Desulfofalx alkaliphila DSM 12257: one gene and its partner. Each later gene encodes a partner of the first gene's protein in a complex. Links are inferred from orthologs where the notes say so. Each region holds a gene or a part of one and is shown on either strand. Other genes may lie near its edges. The genes, in order: rny and pfkA.

What was found.
Region 2: rny (region 1) and pfkA share a complex: the UniProt entries of both Bacillus subtilis proteins name them as parts of the possible RNA degradosome complex. The link is inferred for Desulfofalx alkaliphila DSM 12257 from one-to-one orthologs.

What each region holds. Positions count from the first base shown.
Region 1 is NZ_JONT01000004.1:69,830-78,608, reverse strand. The notes cover bases 2,484-5,479. They hold rny (ribonuclease Y), read right to left. Parts: upstream 4,758-5,479; coding sequence 3,210-4,757; downstream 2,484-3,209. Other genes in these bases: BR02_RS0104180 (regulatory protein RecX), read right to left, coding at 5,201-5,479; BR02_RS0104190 (hypothetical protein), read right to left, coding at 2,484-2,992. Outside these bases: BR02_RS0104210 (PHP domain-containing protein), read right to left, coding at 1-181; BR02_RS0104205 (dipeptidase), read right to left, coding at 183-1,181; BR02_RS0104200 (stage V sporulation protein S), read right to left, coding at 1,290-1,550; BR02_RS0104195 (TIGR00282 family metallophosphoesterase), read right to left, coding at 1,686-2,465; more of BR02_RS0104190, read right to left, coding at 2,483-2,483; more of BR02_RS0104180, read right to left, coding at 5,480-5,659; recombinase RecA, read right to left, coding at 5,805-6,845; BR02_RS0104170 (DEAD/DEAH box helicase), read right to left, coding at 6,940-8,538; BR02_RS0104165 (competence/damage-inducible protein A), read right to left, coding at 8,690-8,779. UniProt on the Bacillus subtilis protein: Endoribonuclease that initiates mRNA decay. Initiates the decay of all SAM-dependent riboswitches, such as yitJ riboswitch. Involved in processing of the gapA operon mRNA, it cleaves between cggR and gapA.
Region 2 is NZ_JONT01000001.1:296,454-305,169, reverse strand. The notes cover bases 3,229-6,161. They hold pfkA (6-phosphofructokinase), read right to left. Parts: upstream 5,210-6,161; coding sequence 4,247-5,209; downstream 3,229-4,246. Other genes in these bases: BR02_RS0101525 (acetyl-CoA carboxylase carboxyltransferase subunit alpha), read right to left, coding at 5,221-6,161; pyk (pyruvate kinase), read right to left, coding at 3,229-4,231. In the rest of the region: BR02_RS0101550 (DUF1444 family protein), read left to right, coding at 1-432; BR02_RS0101545 (SGNH/GDSL hydrolase family protein), read right to left, coding at 1,010-1,624; BR02_RS0101540 (DedA family protein), read right to left, coding at 1,621-2,226; more of pyk, read right to left, coding at 2,480-3,228; more of BR02_RS0101525, read right to left, coding at 6,162-6,171; accD (acetyl-CoA carboxylase, carboxyltransferase subunit beta), read right to left, coding at 6,174-7,025; BR02_RS0101515 (glutamate decarboxylase), read right to left, coding at 7,056-7,238; trp RNA-binding attenuation protein MtrB, read right to left, coding at 7,404-7,637; BR02_RS0101505 (DNA polymerase III subunit alpha), read right to left, coding at 7,725-8,716. UniProt on the Bacillus subtilis protein: Catalyzes the phosphorylation of D-fructose 6-phosphate to fructose 1,6-bisphosphate by ATP, the first committing step of glycolysis.

The DNA of each region.
Region 1 (8,779 bases):
CGGCCAGTACTTCTATTCCCTTTCCCCTGGCTTCTATACGGGCAAGGTTTACACCGTCTACAATGTCATGATCGGTAATAGCGATATATTGCAATCCCAATTCCAGTGCCCGATTAACAACTTGCTCAGGGGTATCTGAACCGTCGGATATTGTTGTATGTATATGTAGATCGGCAGCCATTTCAGCATCGCCTCCGTTTAGGTTGGCTTACTTTTGTCACTTCATCAAAGACCCGCATAAAGTTCCCACCTAAAATTTTACCTATATCTGATTCTTTATAACCTCTTTTTAACAATCCAGAGGTAATGTTAGGTAAGTCAGCACAGCAGCGTACTTCAATAATTGTTGTGTCCACCCCGTCAAAATCACTGCCTAAACCGATGTAATCTACACCTACTAAATCCGCTATATGGTCAAAATGATCAAGAAATTTCTCAAGATTGGCCTGTCCTTCCCCGTCAATAAAATCCGGCACTAGGGTTAAGCCCACCACACCATTGCCCTTGGCAATTGCTTTAATCTGTTCATCAGTCAAGTTTCTGGGGTGCTTGCACAATGCATAGCAATTGGAATGTGTGGCCACCACCGGTTGTTCAGTGACCTTAATAACATCCCAAAAACCGGCTTCCGAAAGGTGTGAAACATCAATTAACATTCCCAGTCTATTCATCTCTTTTATTACCTGCACACCAAATTTTGTCAGCCCCCCGTTGGTCCTCCGTTCACCAACCCCATCGGCAATACTGTTGCGCCCGTTCCAGGTAAGAGTAAGGCAGCGCACACCCAGGCGGTGATAAATTGAAAGCATGTGTAATTTCCCGCCCAGGGCTTCGCCCCCTTCTATGGCTAATACAGCCGCTATTTTACCATCTTCTACTGCCCCTATTATATCATTTCTATTTGTAGCTAATTTAATAGGATTGTAACTATTTTCACATTCCTTATAAAAAAAATCAATCAATTCAAGTGCCCGTTCTATTCCACGCCCTTCTCCATAGTCAGGGGAAATAAATATAGCAAAAAATTGAACATTAACTCCACCCTTTGCCAACCGCTGCAAATCGACCTGGCCTTTGGTGGAATACTCTCCTAACTTTCTGTTTTGCGGCTGGAGTACTGTTAAGGTATCACAATGGGCATCCACAACCAATAACTTTTTATGTAATGAAAGATAATCCATTTTATTCCCCCTAATTTAATATGAATTCCACTTAAAAAGCATTACCTTTGGCTAAGAAAAAACCTGTTCATGTTTGCACACGAACAGGTTAATTGACTAAATAAGTGCTTATCGAGGTTCTACAATCAACTTGATTGCTGTTCTTTCTTCACCGTCAATAATAATGTCTGTAAAAGCAGGAATGCAGATCAGGTCTACCCCGCTGGGTGCAACAAAACCTCTTGCGATCGCTACTGCTTTAACTGCTTGATTTAATGCCCCGGCGCCAATAGCCTGCATTTCTGCACATCCATTTTCCCTTAATACTCCGGCCAGAGCTCCGGCTACAGAATTTGGGTTAGATTTTGCTGAAACTTTTAATACTTCCATGTTGTGTAAACCTCCTCAAGTATAATACTGTAAGGATAGTACTGTATCGCTTACCCCTAATATGTATTTATATTCTTGATATTAAAAAAAATTCCTTCATATTTAACTTAAATATTTTAATCTTATGTTTTTAAATTATTCAAAATTAAAAACACGCATTATATCAGTGGCCCGCAGTGTATATTCATCTATACTAATTACCACTGCATTAAACTGATAGTCGGTATTGGCCACCTCAAACCGTTGGGGCAAACCGGTTTTAAACTTACGCAGAATTATATCTGTTCTAACACCAATAACTGAGTTTCGCGGACCTGTCATACCTAAATCAGTTATATATGCGGTGCCCCCTGGCAGTATTCTCTCATCAGCAGTTTGCACATGGGTGTGGGTGCCCACAAGGGCAGTTACCCTACCATCCAGGTACCATCCCATGGCCACTTTTTCAGAGGTGGCTTCAGCATGAAAATCCACCAATATTAAGTCTGCCCTATCACCAATTTCTTCAATAAGTTGGTCAGCTTTACGAAAAGGGCAATCAACCTCCGGCATAAATACTCTGCCCACTAAATTAATTACCGCAATTCTAACACCCTTATTAACAGTATAGATATTATACCCATTACCCGGGGCGCCCGGCGGATAGTTTGCCGGTCTAATAATACGACTTTCTTTAGGAAGGTATTCATATATCTCTTTTTTATTCCATACATGGTTTCCCATGGTCAGCATATCTACACCATATGAGAACAGTTCATTGGCAACGGTTTTTGTTATACCGTTTCCCCCAGCTGCATTCTCACCATTTGCTATGACAAAGTTAATACCCAGCTCAACCTTTAAGCTGGGCAGACAATCCTTAACAGCCCGGCGTCCTGCCCGGCCAACAACATCCCCGATCATTAAAACTCGCAAACTTTAAGTCCTCCCAATTATTTGTTAAACACCAGCACACGTCCCTCTTCACGAAAGGCAAAAAGGGGCTTTTCTTCATTGCAATACCTTACATTTTCTAACATTGCTTCGATAAGTTCTTCATGCATATATAAATCTTCTTCATCACCTATGTTTTCTATTATTATATTAGTTTTAACAGATTGCTGCAAACATTGAACTATTAAGGATATTTCCTCCAAATTTAATGAGTCCGTATCCCGCTCAATATTTATAACGGTATAATCATCTTTTATATTATAATCTATAAGTACAACCCTAGCCTTTTTACCCTCTAACATATGATAAGTATCTATACTGCTTTGCAGTAATTTTATAATGTTTTTAGGTTCTTTTGAACTATAATTAAAAATAAAATTAAACCTCAGGGTCCCTTTCTGGGGTTCAAAGTTAATTGTTGAAACTTGAGGGTACCTTACTAAGATTGATATTAATAAGTTTACTCCATCTGTTAGGCCTTTATTTCTTCCTCTGTAATGATAATCCATTGTGACACCACCTACAATAATCATGAGCGAATATATATAATTAATTAACTATTCTTTTTATACATTGGATTTCCTGCTTTATTCGATGCCTTTCTACATTTTAAAATATTCCATTTTTACATCAGGTATTGAATAATTATTAACAGTACCAATTCTTTAAGCGCTGTCGGTTTTAAACAGGGCAAATAACAACGGCCCCTTCAGGGGCCGTTACAAACTATTTTGCATATTCCACCACACGGGTTTCCCGTATAATAACTACTTTAATTTGACCGGGGTAGTCCAACTCATTTTCAATCCGTTTTGCAATTTCGCGTACTATTTTAACAGCCGCTATGTCATCCACCTTGTCTGGTTTTACCATAATGCGGATTTCTCTACCGGCTTGAATAGCAAAGGACTTTTCTACACCATCAAAGGAGTTAGCAATTTCCTCTAGTTTTTGCAAACGTTTAATATAAGATTCCAATGTTTCCCTACGTGCTCCTGGCCTTGCAGCGGAAACAGCATCGGCTGCTTGAACCAGCACCGCTTCAATGGTTTTTGGCTCCTCATCGCCATGGTGCGCCGCCACAGCATGGATAACCTCCGGATTTTCCTTGTATTTCTGACAAAGGTTTACACCAATGGCCACGTGTGGTCCTTCAACTTCGTGGTCCACGGCCTTTCCGATATCATGAAGTAGTCCTGCGCGTTTAGCAATTTGCATATCGATACCTAATTCAGAAGCCATTAAACCTGCAAGGTGACACACTTCAATGGAGTGTTTAAGCACATTTTGTCCATAACTGGTGCGAAACTTTAACCTTCCTAACAACTTAACCAATTCAGGATGCAAACCATGTACTCCGGTTTCAAAGGTGGCTTGTTCACCTGCTTCGCGAATTTGTGTGTCTACATCCTTTTGGGCCTTTTCTACCATCTCTTCAATTCTGGCAGGGTGAATTCGCCCATCTGAAATTAGCCTTTCTAAAGCTACACGAGCCACTTCACGTCTAATTGGATCAAAACCGGATACAATTACTGCTTCCGGCGTATCATCAATAATCAAATCAATTCCTGTAAGGGTTTCAAAGGACCTGATATTACGCCCTTCTCGCCCAATAATCCGACCCTTCATTTCATCGTTTGGTAATGGAACCACAGCTACTGTTGCTTCTGCCACATGATCAGCAGCACATCTTTGAATGGCCAGGGATATGATATCTCTTGCCCTTTTATCTGCTTCTTCCTTGGCCTTGTTTTCAGCCTCTTTAATCATAAGTGCAGCATCATATTGTATTTCTTTTTCGATATCTGCAAGTAATATTTGCCGAGCTTCTTCAGAAGTAAGTCCTGAAATGCGCTCCAGTTCGGATAACTGACGTTCTAGTATTCGGTTAATTTCATTTTTCGTTTTTTCAATTTCAACTTCTTTACGCTGTAACGTTTCTTCTTTCTTTTCATTAGCCTCAGTTTTTCGATCCAGCGTTTCTTCTTTTTGTATTAAACGCCTTTCCAGTCGTTGTAATTCACTTCTTCTTTCTTTATATTCTTTTTCTACTTCATTACGAAATCTTAAGGTTTCTTCTTTAGACTCAAGTATAGCTTCTCTTTTCTTTGCTTCAGCCTGTCTTATGGCATCATCAACTATTTTTTTTGCTTCTGCCTCGGCAGTGGCAATTTTTGCTTCAGCCAGGTGTTTGCGTATAAAATAGCCCGCAACTAATCCAAATGCTAAGGCTAGAATAGCGAATAATACTAAAGCCTGTGGATTTGTGGTCATTTATTCACCTCCTAGTTATAATATTTTTAAGTTCTTTAGGAATACCAATGCTTTTGTTAAAACTGCCGGCTTACTGATTGGCACATATGCTATGTACAAGCCAGCTATAGGTAAAGGTTTTTTACACTATTATCCAAAAAATTACTTTTAAATAGTATAAAAAAAACCGAGTTTACCTCGGCAGAAATAGTATTTGAAACTTTGGCGATGTTGCTCTTTTATTGACGGCTAACTAAACTACGCTTACAAAGCGCAGACGTTGTATTATCAATATTTCTATAAGCTTAACTATGAATCATAATTACAAACGTTTTACCGTAATTATATGAGCTTGCAGTTTCTACAAATGAGTATATATATAACCGCTTTATCGCAGTATCAAACCTATTTTCTACCATTCTAAATTGTACAAGTTTTTATGTAATGTGTCAAGTTATTATGCATTATTGCCTCTCTACTTCGGACAATACATTTTTAATGGTATAGTATTCAAATCCGCGGCGCTGTAGCATTGCTGCCAATTTTCTGTATGAAGGTGGTTTATCACCGGTTCTTTTTGCCTTACTTACCAGTTGCCGGGCCAGTTCAAGTTCGGTTTCCGGTGTCACTGTGCTTAAGGCTTTTTCTATAATTTCATCATCAATACCCCGTTTTTTTAATTGGTATTTTATCCCCCTTGCTCCCATGGGTTTTGTTTTTAGACGGTACTCTACCCACTGGCAAGCATATTTATAGTCATCAATAAACTGATATTCCTGTAAAAAAGTTATAACGTCCTTAATGATGTCGGCCTTGTATCCTTTTTGGTGCAGTTTATCTATCATTTCTTGTTTTGTGCGTTGTCGATAGGTTAGTACCCTTAAAGCATAGTTTTTTGCTTTCTTATAGACATCATCAGCCAACACTTTCCCCCCTAAAACTTGTTTGTCCCACCGGGAATGGTTATTTAATAAGAAAAACCAAGGTTTTATCCAGCAGGAAGAGTATGTTCTTGATAAAACATACCCTTCCTGAATTGAATCCTCGGTTTATGTTTTATTTCCTAGGCTATTTTTTTGCATCTTCTACATTGTTTACTTCATTATCATCTTTGCCGGCTGCCTCGATATTAAGCTTTTTATAAACCATTTGCTCGATTTCATCGGTTATTTCCGGATGCTGCTTTAAGTATTCCTTAGCATTCTCTCGTCCTTGGCCCAAACGTGTTTCATTATAGGAATACCAAGCCCCACTTTTTTGTACTATTTTATGTTCTGCTGCCACGTCCAGGATACTGCCTTCCCGTGAAATTCCTTCCCCATACATAATATCAAATTCAGCAAGTTTAAAGGGCGGTGCAACCTTATTCTTTACAATTTTTATTTTAGTACGGTTACCATAAATTTCAGTACCCTGTTTAATTGGCTCGCCCCTACGTACCTCTACACGCACTGAAGAATAAAACTTCAATGCACGTCCACCCGGTGTAGTTTCCGGATTGCCAAACATTACACCTATCTTTTCCCTTAATTGGTTAATAAATATTACGCAGGTTTTTGATTTGCTGATTACGCCGGTGAGCTTTCTTAAGGCCTGTGACATTAGACGGGCCTGTAAACCCACATGGGAGTCGCCCATTTCCCCCTCTATTTCTGCTTTAGGTACCAGTGCTGCCACCGAATCAATCACAACCACATCCACAGCACCGCTTTTCACCAAGGCTTCACAAATATCCAAGCCTTGTTCACCGGTATCCGGCTGTGATATTAGCAAGTTTTCAATATCTACTCCTAAAGCCTGGGCATAGGTGGGGTCAAGGGCATGTTCAGCGTCTATTAATGCAGCTATTCCACCGGACTTTTGGGCCTGTGCTATAATGTGCAAGGCTATGGTTGTTTTACCCGATGATTCAGCCCCAAAAATTTCTACAATTCTTCCACGGGGGACTCCACCAACACCTAGGGCAATATCCAAGGAAAGGCAGCCCGTGGGTATTTTTCCAACCTTAAGCTTGGTGTTGGCTTCACCCAATTTCATAATTGAGCCTTTACCAAAGTTACGTTCGATATGATCCAGGGCATTTTGTAGTGCCTCAAGTTTATCTGACAATAAAATCCTCCTCTCCAAAACGGACGTTCGATACTAACTCGATTATATCCCCATTTTTTGGAGGTTGTCAATGGTTTTATGAAGATTCACAAATTTAATTGTTTCGCCCCTTTGCAGGTTGTACAATAACACGGCGTCCCTTAATAATTTGCCTATCTAAACAATTTAATACACAATTTCCCCAATCCTCGGGTACTTCAAAGAAGGAAAATTTTTCGTAAATATCTATATCTCCTATCAAATCCCCCGGTATTCCTGATTCATCAGAAATGGCTTTTATCAATTCCAATGGTGATATTTTTTCTTGTCTGCCGATGGTAATAAATAGACGCACCATGCCATGTTTTGCTCCTGTTGCTCCGAAAGGCCTACCTTCTTCTTCGGCAGTTTCTCCTAATTCCAAATCCAAGGACAATCTAAGTGCCGCTGCGGCCACATCCATTGGGGTATATTCTTCAGCCAATGATTCTGCAATAGAGCGATAAAATGTTAAACCACCGTTTTCAATGATTTGCTGCATTCTTTTTATAACTGCTTCCCGTTGGATTTCCGCCAAATCCTCAGCGGAGGGTAGTTTGCCGCGCTTTATCTTGGTGCCTGTTAACCTTTCAATAGTTCTTAACTGTCGATAATCCTTAGGGGTGATAATTGTAATTGCAACACCACTGCGCCCTGCCCTACCGGTACGGCCGATTCTATGTACATAAAACTCAGTATCTTGGGGAATATCAAAGTTTATTACATGGGTAACGTTTTCAATATCCAGTCCCCGTGCCGCCACGTCTGTTGCCACAAGCAGTTCCAAACCTAATTTTTTAAATTTTCTCATCACGCTGTTGCGATGGTACTGGGTCATGTCCCCGTGTAATCCTTCGGCAGAAAAACCCCTGGCATTTAAGCCTGCAACCAACTGGTCTACACCCCTTTTGGTACGGCAAAAAATTATCGATTGTTTTATATCTAAACTATCCAGCAGTCTACATAGCACATCCATTTTATCTTTTTCGCTGGATTCATAGTAAATTTGTTCAATTTGGGGAACGGTAATATTTTGCTGGCTTACCGCCACTGACTCCGGTTGATTCATATATCGTTTAGCAAGTCTCTTAATATCTTCAGATATGGTGGCTGAAAACATCAAGGTCTGTCTGTCTGTCGGGGTGGCATCCAACAATGATGTGATATCATCAATAAACCCCATATCTAACATTTCGTCAGCTTCATCCAATACCACCGTTTTTACATTATCTAATTTGAGCGTTCCCCTGCGCAAATGATCTAATAGTCTGCCAGGGGTACCGATTACCACCTGCACGCCCCTTTGCAGTGAACGTACCTGACGGTTAATGGATTGCCCCCCATAAATAGGTAAGGTTCGCACCCTTAACAATTGGCCTATTCTGGAAATTTCTTCAGCCACTTGAATAGCCAACTCCCTGGTGGGGGTAACCACTAAAGCCTGTACTTTTGTTTTCTTTATATCTAAATTGTCAACTATTGGAATACCGAAAGCAGCGGTTTTCCCGGTTCCGGTTTGGGCCTGGCCCACCACGTCCTTACCACTTTGTATTACCGGCACAGCTTTGACCTGAATGGGAGTGGGTTCTTCAAAACCCATATTCACCAGCGACTGATATATTCGCCGATTTATTTTTAAATTGCCAAAGTAGGCCTTGTGTTTTTCTATTCTCATAACATCCTCCAAGAATTTTTTTCCTAATTTTTTTCCTAAGGTATTTTATCTTAAAAAACAATTTAATGCAAAAAATAAAAACAAAGGTCTTCGCTTAGTCTTTCATAAATAAACGAAAGCCTTTGTTTTTTATATAATTAAATAACACAACCTATGTACCCTCTAAATAATGGCGAACCATTTTTAAAGATGCGTTAACCGCGCCTTGGCGGATAGCCATGCGTCGTCCGGGCATTTTATA
Region 2 (8,716 bases), on another replicon or contig:
GTTCATATGGTTTATGTATTTGATCAGGGCCTGCGCTTCTTTTTTATAGATCGGCCTACCTTAGCCGCTTTAAAAATGGACCTAAACCGGCTGGATGAATTGTCAAGGGCAAACTTCCACAGGGATTTAGATAAACCACTTCTGCTGCTGGATAAAAAGCGCGGTATAGTGGGTTATAATTACTTGGACTCTTATGATTCTACCAGGGTGCTATTGCTGTTGAAAAAGTTTAGCGGTATTGAAGACTTGTTGGGGGAAGAGGTGTTAGTTATGATTCCTAACCGTGACCTGGTAATGATTTTTGGGCGCCGTAATGAACCCCTTTATAAAAGAATTCAAATGCTGGGCCGCTCTGAATATATTAACAACCCCTATCCTGTCACTGATTGCATATATAGGTTGAAGGATGGAATGTTAGTTAAATATGAATAAAAACAAACCCCCATTCCTGTTAAGAATGGGGGTTTGTTGCAGAGCCTACAATGACCTTCGCTACAGCCATTATGAATCATTACATAGCCCATGACAATCTTTCGACTGCCATAGACCATTTCACAACCCATAATGACCTTCGCTCGACCATCATGGATACCTGATAAGCCTGCCATAATCTCTCGACTATGACAAACCTAAGCGGAGCCTGGCACCAACACCAAAACTACTCGGAACCCATGATCGTCTTAGCTCGACCGACAAGCATACCTTGTGACCCTGCAGCAATCGTTCAGACCGCTGCAAAGCCTACCGGCACCCTTGACGATCTTCCCTCCGGCCAGCACTGAGCCGACTTAGACCCAATACCGACCTTCGGCCGACCACACACAGAGCTCATTAAAACCCTGCGGCAGTCTGGGCTCAGCCATTGCAGACCCTGCTATTATATTGCCCGCTATTTATTTTTTTAAACCTTAGAAATATCTGGAAAAACTGTAATGGTGGGCAGCCGTCCTTTGCCTGGGGTAAATGCTTTAGATTATTAGACTGGGCTTTTATTAATGCTCCGGCTGCCTTAATACTGTACTTTTATTCTCTCTACCACTGCTTTTAAATCTTCATAAATGCTCTTGGCCAAGAGGCCATAGCCCTCTTTGTTTGGATGGCCGCCGTCAGCAAAATATTTGGGGTTGCCCTGATCGGTATTCTCAATACACAGGGGTGTAAAGAAATCCAAGAGGGGTATTTTTTGGTCTAGGGCAAACTTTTTTATCCAGTTGCGAATATCAGTTAAATGCCCTGCAAAGCGGTTGGCGTCATCACCGGGAAAGTACTCTTCAACCTGTTCAACCACTATGGGGGTAATAAGGCCCAGCACCGGCAGCAGACGGTTTTTTCTGGCCCTTGCCACCATCTGTGTGAGGTTTTCCTGTGTCCGTACCAGGGGTATTCCCTGCCAGGCATCGTTGGTGCCCCCGAGTATGGTTACCGCTTGTGGTTGGCGGTCAAGTACATGGCTGTCAAAGCGGGCCAACATATCCCCGGTGGTGTGCCCATTAATACCGGCATTTATAAAGTTTACATCCCTTTCAAAATCAAAGGCGGTATTTAAAATATGCACCCATGATGCCTCTTGCCCGTAGGGATAGCCCTGGGTAATGCTGTCGCCCAGGCAAACTACTTTAATCACCTCACCTGCTCCTTTCTTTTAAAATAATATCTATAGGCTAAGTATATCAATAAGAAAAGCACAGCCACAAGCCAGGATTTGGAGGTAACCATCTCACCGGCTTGCTGCCAACTGTCCCTAAAAATATAGCCCACCGTTATGTATAAGCCGGCCCACAGCAAGGTGTATAGGGTACTGTAAAATAAAAACCAATGATATTTTACCTTTGATATTCCGGCCATGTAGGGCGTAAGGTTGCCTAAGGTGGGTATAAAGCGTCCGCCGATTATAAAGGCTGCGGCGGAATGTTCAATCCAGCCTTGTGCCTTATTAAATCTTTGGGGAGTAACCCTGAGGTAGCGGCCGTATTTTTCAAAGAAGGGTTTCCCTATTTTATCACCGATAAAATAGGCAGCGGTGGCGCCGGGCAGGTAGCCGGCAAAAATGGCAATAGCCACCTCCATGGGGCTAAAGTCTCCCCGGTGTATTAAAAATCCAGACATAACAATCATCAGCCCGCCGGGAAAAGGCAGGCCTAGGGCATCGAGAAATATAGCAAACATCAAACCTAAGCTACCCAGCCTTATTAAATAATGCAGCAAGGTATCTATAATCTGCTCCATCTTTTTCCTCCGAATCTCTTTTGGATGCGGCCAGAGTCCCTACCCGCCACATTAGGTTGCCCAGATGGAGCAAAGTTGACCCAAAAAGTAAAAACCCACTTTCCTTTTGAACGGGAAAAGCGGGTATAAAAAACGGCAAGGATCGGAACCGCCCCACGCAGTTCTTATCCCCGCCTTGTACACTGCTTAGCATTATAACCGGCACATGTTAACACCAGATCAATAATAGGTTAAAAGTATGTTAATTTTTATATTACATCACCCGGGCGGTGCCACTGTATATTAAGCCCCTTTGGCCGTCCACGGTGATTGTTTCTCCGTCGGGGATTATTCTGGTGGCATCTTCAACGCCCACAATAACAGGTATGCCGATATTTAATCCCACTATGGCAGCATGGGAAGTAATTCCGCCTTCTTCGGTAATGACAGCGGAACACTTTTCCATATAAGGCACAAAATCGCGATCTGTTCCTATGGCCACCATTATGTCGCCTGATTGGATTTTTTCCTTGGCCTCGTCGGCCTTGCGGCAAATCTTGGCCAAGCCTGTGGCTGCCTGTTGGCCTATGCCACTGCCCTGGCCCAGTATGCGGCCCACGGTGTGCACCTTTAATAGGTTGGTGGTGCCATGGACACCCACCGGAACACCGGCTGTGATAACCACCAGGTCGCCGGCTTTAATTATTCCCGAGGCCAGCGCCACTTCCACAGTGGCAGATATCATTTCGTCAGTGCTGTTTATATCCCCCACTGTTAGGGGCTCTACACCCCAAACCAAAGCCATTTTGCGCATCACCTGGGCCCGGGGTGTAACAGCTATAATGGGGCATCTGGGGCGGTATTTAGATATCATGCGGGCGGTATGCCCCGATGCAGTGGCGGTGAGGATGGCAGCTGCCTCCAAATCCCTGGAGATGCCGCACACTGCACTGCTGATGCCGTCGGTAACCGTTCTCTCTTTAATTTCACTGTACCTGGTAAAGTATTCGCAGTAGGGGTAGCTTTTTTCCACCCTTAATGCAATGCGGTTCATGGTTTCCACTGCCTCCACCGGGTATTTGCCCGCGGCGCTTTCTCCGGAAAGCATAATGGCATCGGTACCGTCTAAGATAGCGTTGGCCACATCTGATGCTTCAGCCCTTGTGGGTCTTGGGTTGTGGGTCATGGACTCTAACATTTGGGTGGCGGTAATAACAGGCTTACCTACCTTATTGGCCTGTTCTATCAGCATCTTTTGGATCATGGGCACGTCCTCTGCCGGTATTTCAACCCCCAGGTCACCCCTGGCCACCATAATTCCGTCTGACACCTTCAAAATTTCAGCTATATTGTCCACAGCCTCGCGGCTTTCAATTTTAGAAATAATATGTATATCGGCCTGGCATTCTTCTAAAATATCCCTAATGGCCAATACATCTGCCGGTTTACGGATAAATGACGCAGCAATAAAGTCCACACCCTGCTCGGCACCAAACAATATGTCGGCTATATCCTTGTCTGTAATGGAGGGTAGATTAACCCTTATGCCCGGCAAATTAACACCTTTGCGACTTTTAAGTTCACCGCCGTTAATCACCCGGCAACGGACTTCCGGGCCGCTTATTTCCTCTACTTCAAGTTCAATTAACCCGTCGGCCACCAGTATTTTACCGCCTACCGAAACATCATCGGGAAGCTCCTTATAGGTAACCGAAACTCTGCTGTTGTCGCCTTCAATTTCCTCGGTGGTTAGGGTAAAACTGTCGCCGGCGCGCAGCAGTATTGGTTCTTGGGCAAAGGTACCCAACCTAATTTCAGGCCCCTTGGTGTCCAGCATAATGGCCACGTTTTTACCCAATTCTTCGGCGGCCTGGCGCACCAAAGCTATTCTGCGCCCGTGATCTTCATGATTGCCATGGGAGAAATTCATGCGGGCCACATTCATCCCGGCCAGCATCATTTTCTTTAGGGTTTCCAGGTCTTCACTGGCTGGGCCAATTGTACAAACTATTTTGGTTCGTCTCAAAGGCTGCACCCCCCATTATATAGACAGTATCTTTGCCAGTTCGAGCATATCCAGTTCCACTTTCTTTTCTAGGTTAAAAACATCGTCTAAGTGGTAGTCTATTATTTCACCGGAGCGTATGCCCACCACCCGGTTGGTTTTGCCCTCCATTAACACGTCCACTGCCTTGGCTCCCAAGCGGGCAGCCAGCAAGCGGTCAAAGGCAGTGGGAATCCCCCCCCTTTGCAGGTGGCCGAGGATTGTTACCCTGGTATCAAACCCTGTTAACTCTTCAATTTTCTTGCCTATCTCCAAGCCACTGGCTGCGCCCTCTGCCACTAAAATAATACTGTGCAGTTTACCCCTTTTAACCCCGCGCAGCAGCTTATTGCAAATTTCTTTTATATCGAAGGGTACCTCGGGAATAATTATTGATTCCGCACCACCTGCCAAACCGGCATTTAAAGCAATGAATCCTGCATCACGACCCATCACTTCAATGACAAATGTTCTCTCATGGGAGGTGGCGGTGTCTCTAATTTTATTTATGGCATCCACCACGTTATTTAAGGCGGTATCAAAACCAATGGTATAGTCTGTGCCCGGTATATCGTTGTCAATGGTGCCCGGTACTCCTACCACCGGTAAGTTATGCTCTTGGTGAAATAGCTTGGCTCCCTTAAAGGAACCGTCCCCACCTATGACCACCAGGCCTTGAATGCCAAAACGGCCTACGTTTTCGTAGGCCCTGGCCCTGCCTTCAGCAGTGGTAAAATCCTCTGAACGGGCTGTGTGCATTATGGTGCCACCCCGATGGATAATATCAGCCACCGAGCCCAAACTCATCGGCCACAGGTCGCCATCTATAAAACCGCTAAAACCCCGGTTAATACCTATCACTTCTATTCCATGGTAAATAGCCTTTCTTACTACAGCCCTAACGGCGGAGTTCATGCCCGGTGCATCCCCGCCACTGGTCATCAGCGCTATTCTCTGCACATCACTACCCCCTATCCCATTTTGCCCATGGCCCTAAATTTTTTATATCTATGATCCACCAAAGTTTCACTTGCAATCTCTTTTAACTGCCCCAGGTGTTTTCTAATACTTTTGGCCATCAGCTTTGCCGCCTCCTCAGCATTGCGGTGGGCACCGCCCAAGGGCTCAGCAATGATTTCATCGGTTACTTCCAGATCTAACAAGTCCTGGGCGGTAAGTCGCAATGCCGCAGCAGCTTGCTGGGCTTTGGTGCCGTCCTTCCATAAAATGCTGGCACAGGCCTCAGGGGTGCTAACGGAAAATATTGCGTGTTCTTGCATTAGTATGCGGTCTGACACACTAAAGGCCAAGGCACCGCCGCTGCCACCTTCACCGATAATAACAGATATTAAAGGAATTTTTAAGGTAGACATTTCCATTAAAGAACGGGCGATGGCCTCACCCTGGCCCCGCTCCTCCGCCCCCATGCCACAGTATGCACCGGGGGTGTCAACAAGACAAATAACAGGCCGTTTAAATTTTTCCGCCTGTTTCATTAATCTAATGGCTTTACGGTAGCCCTCGGGGTGGGCCATACCAAAGTTACAGGCTACGTTTTGTTTAGTGTCCTTTCCCTTTAGGTGGGCTATTACCGTAACCGGTTGACCGTCAAACCGACCAATACCACCAACCACAGCCGGATCATCGCCATATAAGCGGTCGCCGCTTAGGGTAATAAAGTCAGTGATTAATAATTTTATATAATCCAGCGCATTGGGTCGTTCAGGGTGACGGGCTATCTGTACCTTTTGCCAGGGGGTAAGGTTGCCATAAATGTTTTGTTTTAATTCACGGGCCCGTTTCTCCAGCGTGTCAATTTCATTGCTTAAGTCTATATCTTTTTCCGCTGCAAAGGCCTTTAGTTCGTTAATTTTAGTTTCCAGCTCAACAATGGGTTTTTCAAATTCTAACAGTGCCGGCACCTTTACTCACCCCCCGCAACGTGTAAAGAAATGATGTTTGTTAAGGTTTGTTTCATATTATTACGGGATACAATCAGGTCCACAAAACCATGTTGACGCACAAATTCAGCCCGTTGAAAGCCTTCAGGTAACTTTTGCTTGATGGTCTGCTCAATGACCCTGGGGCCGGTAAATCCAATCAGGGCACCGGGCTCGGCAATAATTATGTCCCCCAGGGAGGCAAAGCTGGCAGTTACTCCACCGGTGGTGGGATCGGTAAGAACGGTTATATACAAGAGCCCGGCCTCATCTAATTTTGCCAGGGCTGCCGTAGTCTTTGCCATTTGCATCAATGAAAGAATACCCTCTTGCATGCGGGCGCCGCCAGATGTGGAAAAAATAATTAATGGGGATTTTTTCTCTATGGCAGCCTCAACTGCCCTGGTTATTTTTTCACCAACAACTGAACCCATACTGCCCATGATGAAATTTGCATCCATCACCGCCAACACCACAGGGTAGCCATGGATGGTTCCCTCCCCGGTAACCACCGCCTCTTTTAAACCTGTTGTTTGCATTGCCTTTTCCAGCTTTTCCGGGTAGCCGGGAAATTGCAAGGGATTGCCGGAAACCAATTGGCTGTCATATTCCACAAAGCTGCCTGCGTCCAAGGTCATATCAATACGTTCGTAGGCACTGACCCGAAAGTGAAAATTGCATTTTTGACATACTTTATAATTTTTACCAAGCTCTTTAATGTATAGTATTTCACTGCAGCGGGTACATTTGACCCACAGCCCCTCTGGAATATCTCTTTTTTCTTTTTCCGGCTTCACCGTAACATATTTTTGCTTGCGGAAAAATTCTAAAACCAAGTTTTACACCTCTCCCTAAGTTTGCAAAAACTAGAAAGAATTAATCACTTCCATTGCCTCATCTACCTCTGACGCAAGAACTAATATTTCACATGAACTAGCCCCGCCGTCAGCGTTTGAACCTAATGGTTTAACTTTAATAAGAAAACCTTCTTCAGTTAGTTTTTTTTGTAATCTTTCTGTTTCTGCCTTATTTTGTGCAATATAAACCACTTTCCACAATATTGACGCCCCCCCTACTTCTTCAAACGTCAATTGTTTTTTTCTACATAACATTGTTCAATCCTTTTTTTAGTGAAAGAAAAGTCCCATAACACCGTCCAAAATAGTATAAAATAAGTATATCCAGAGCAACAACTCTGGATACTACACAAATAATCACCCCTTGTTTTGTACCCGACCATGCTTGGTCAGCAATTCAACCTGTCCTCTAATTTTTATGGCCGATGTGTGTTCTGTAAACTGTGCTATCATAATTTCGTCCTTATCTAATTTTTCGGTGTGGTGAAATTTTGTATCTCTGCCCCGCGTAAGACCAATTATGGTCACACCGTTTTCCAGCGCTCTTATCACTATATATTCTCCTGTTATTGCCTGTTGTTTATCTATCATTTTAATCACCTTTTTCCTTTATTTAGCAAACATACTACCATAAAGTTATTGGGGTTACAAGTATTAATAATTCCTTGCCATCCTACTTTAAAAGTCCAGCAGCGAACGAAAACCTTCGTTTATAATGTCATCATTTATTCTATCATTTGTTGGGACTGAGCCATAGCCCTTTCTTTTAAGGGGTTTCCACTTTATTCTCACATTTTCTTTGCCCAGTTTTTCCTCAAACCAATGAAGCAGGGGCCCCGGCACCTTTACTTTATTTTCTTCGGGCAGCGCTTTGGTGGTTTTTGTACTGCTGTAATAGATTACCACCTGCTGCTCACCGGGGTTTTTTCTTGCTTCTTGCAAAATCAAACTTTCCAATTGCCGGTCGGGTTTTTCCAGTCTTAGGTACAGCGTACGCTCCAGTTTTTCTAAGGGCAAAATATGTTCCGCAATAACCTTCGTTTCATCTTCGGTGCTGTTATTTTTGCCATAAACAATCAGGGGTAGGTCTGCTTGTAAAATTTCTTGGCTGCGGCGGTAAAGCTCGGGAAAAACCACCAATTCACAGCTGCCGGTGGCATCTTCCAGCTCCACAAAGGCCATGGGGTCACCTTTTTTAGTGGTGATACTGCGTATTGAACTGACCACCCCGCCCAAGACAAGACTGTGTTGGCCTTCCAAGGAAGTAATCTCAGCCAATCGGTGTGTGGTAAGCTCCCGGAAAGCACCTTGATATTCCTCCAGGGGATGGCCGGTGAGGTAGAGGCCCAGCGCTTCCTTTTCCAATGCCAGGAGATCTGCCAGGGCATATTCCCCAACTTCGGGCAGTTCTATATCCTCCTCTGTCTGGTTTGTCTCGCCCAACATATCAAATAATGATATCTGGCCGCTTTCCCTGTCCCTTTGGGCCTGTTGAGCCAGCTCTAAACCCCGCTCCACCACTGCAAGCAGCTGACCGCGGCGGTAGCCCAGAGAATCAAAACAACCTGCCTTGATTAAATTCTCCAGCACTCTCTTATTGACTGATCTGGGGTCAACCCGACGGCAAAAGTCACTGTAGCTTTTAAAGGCACCCTTTTCCCTGCGGCTTG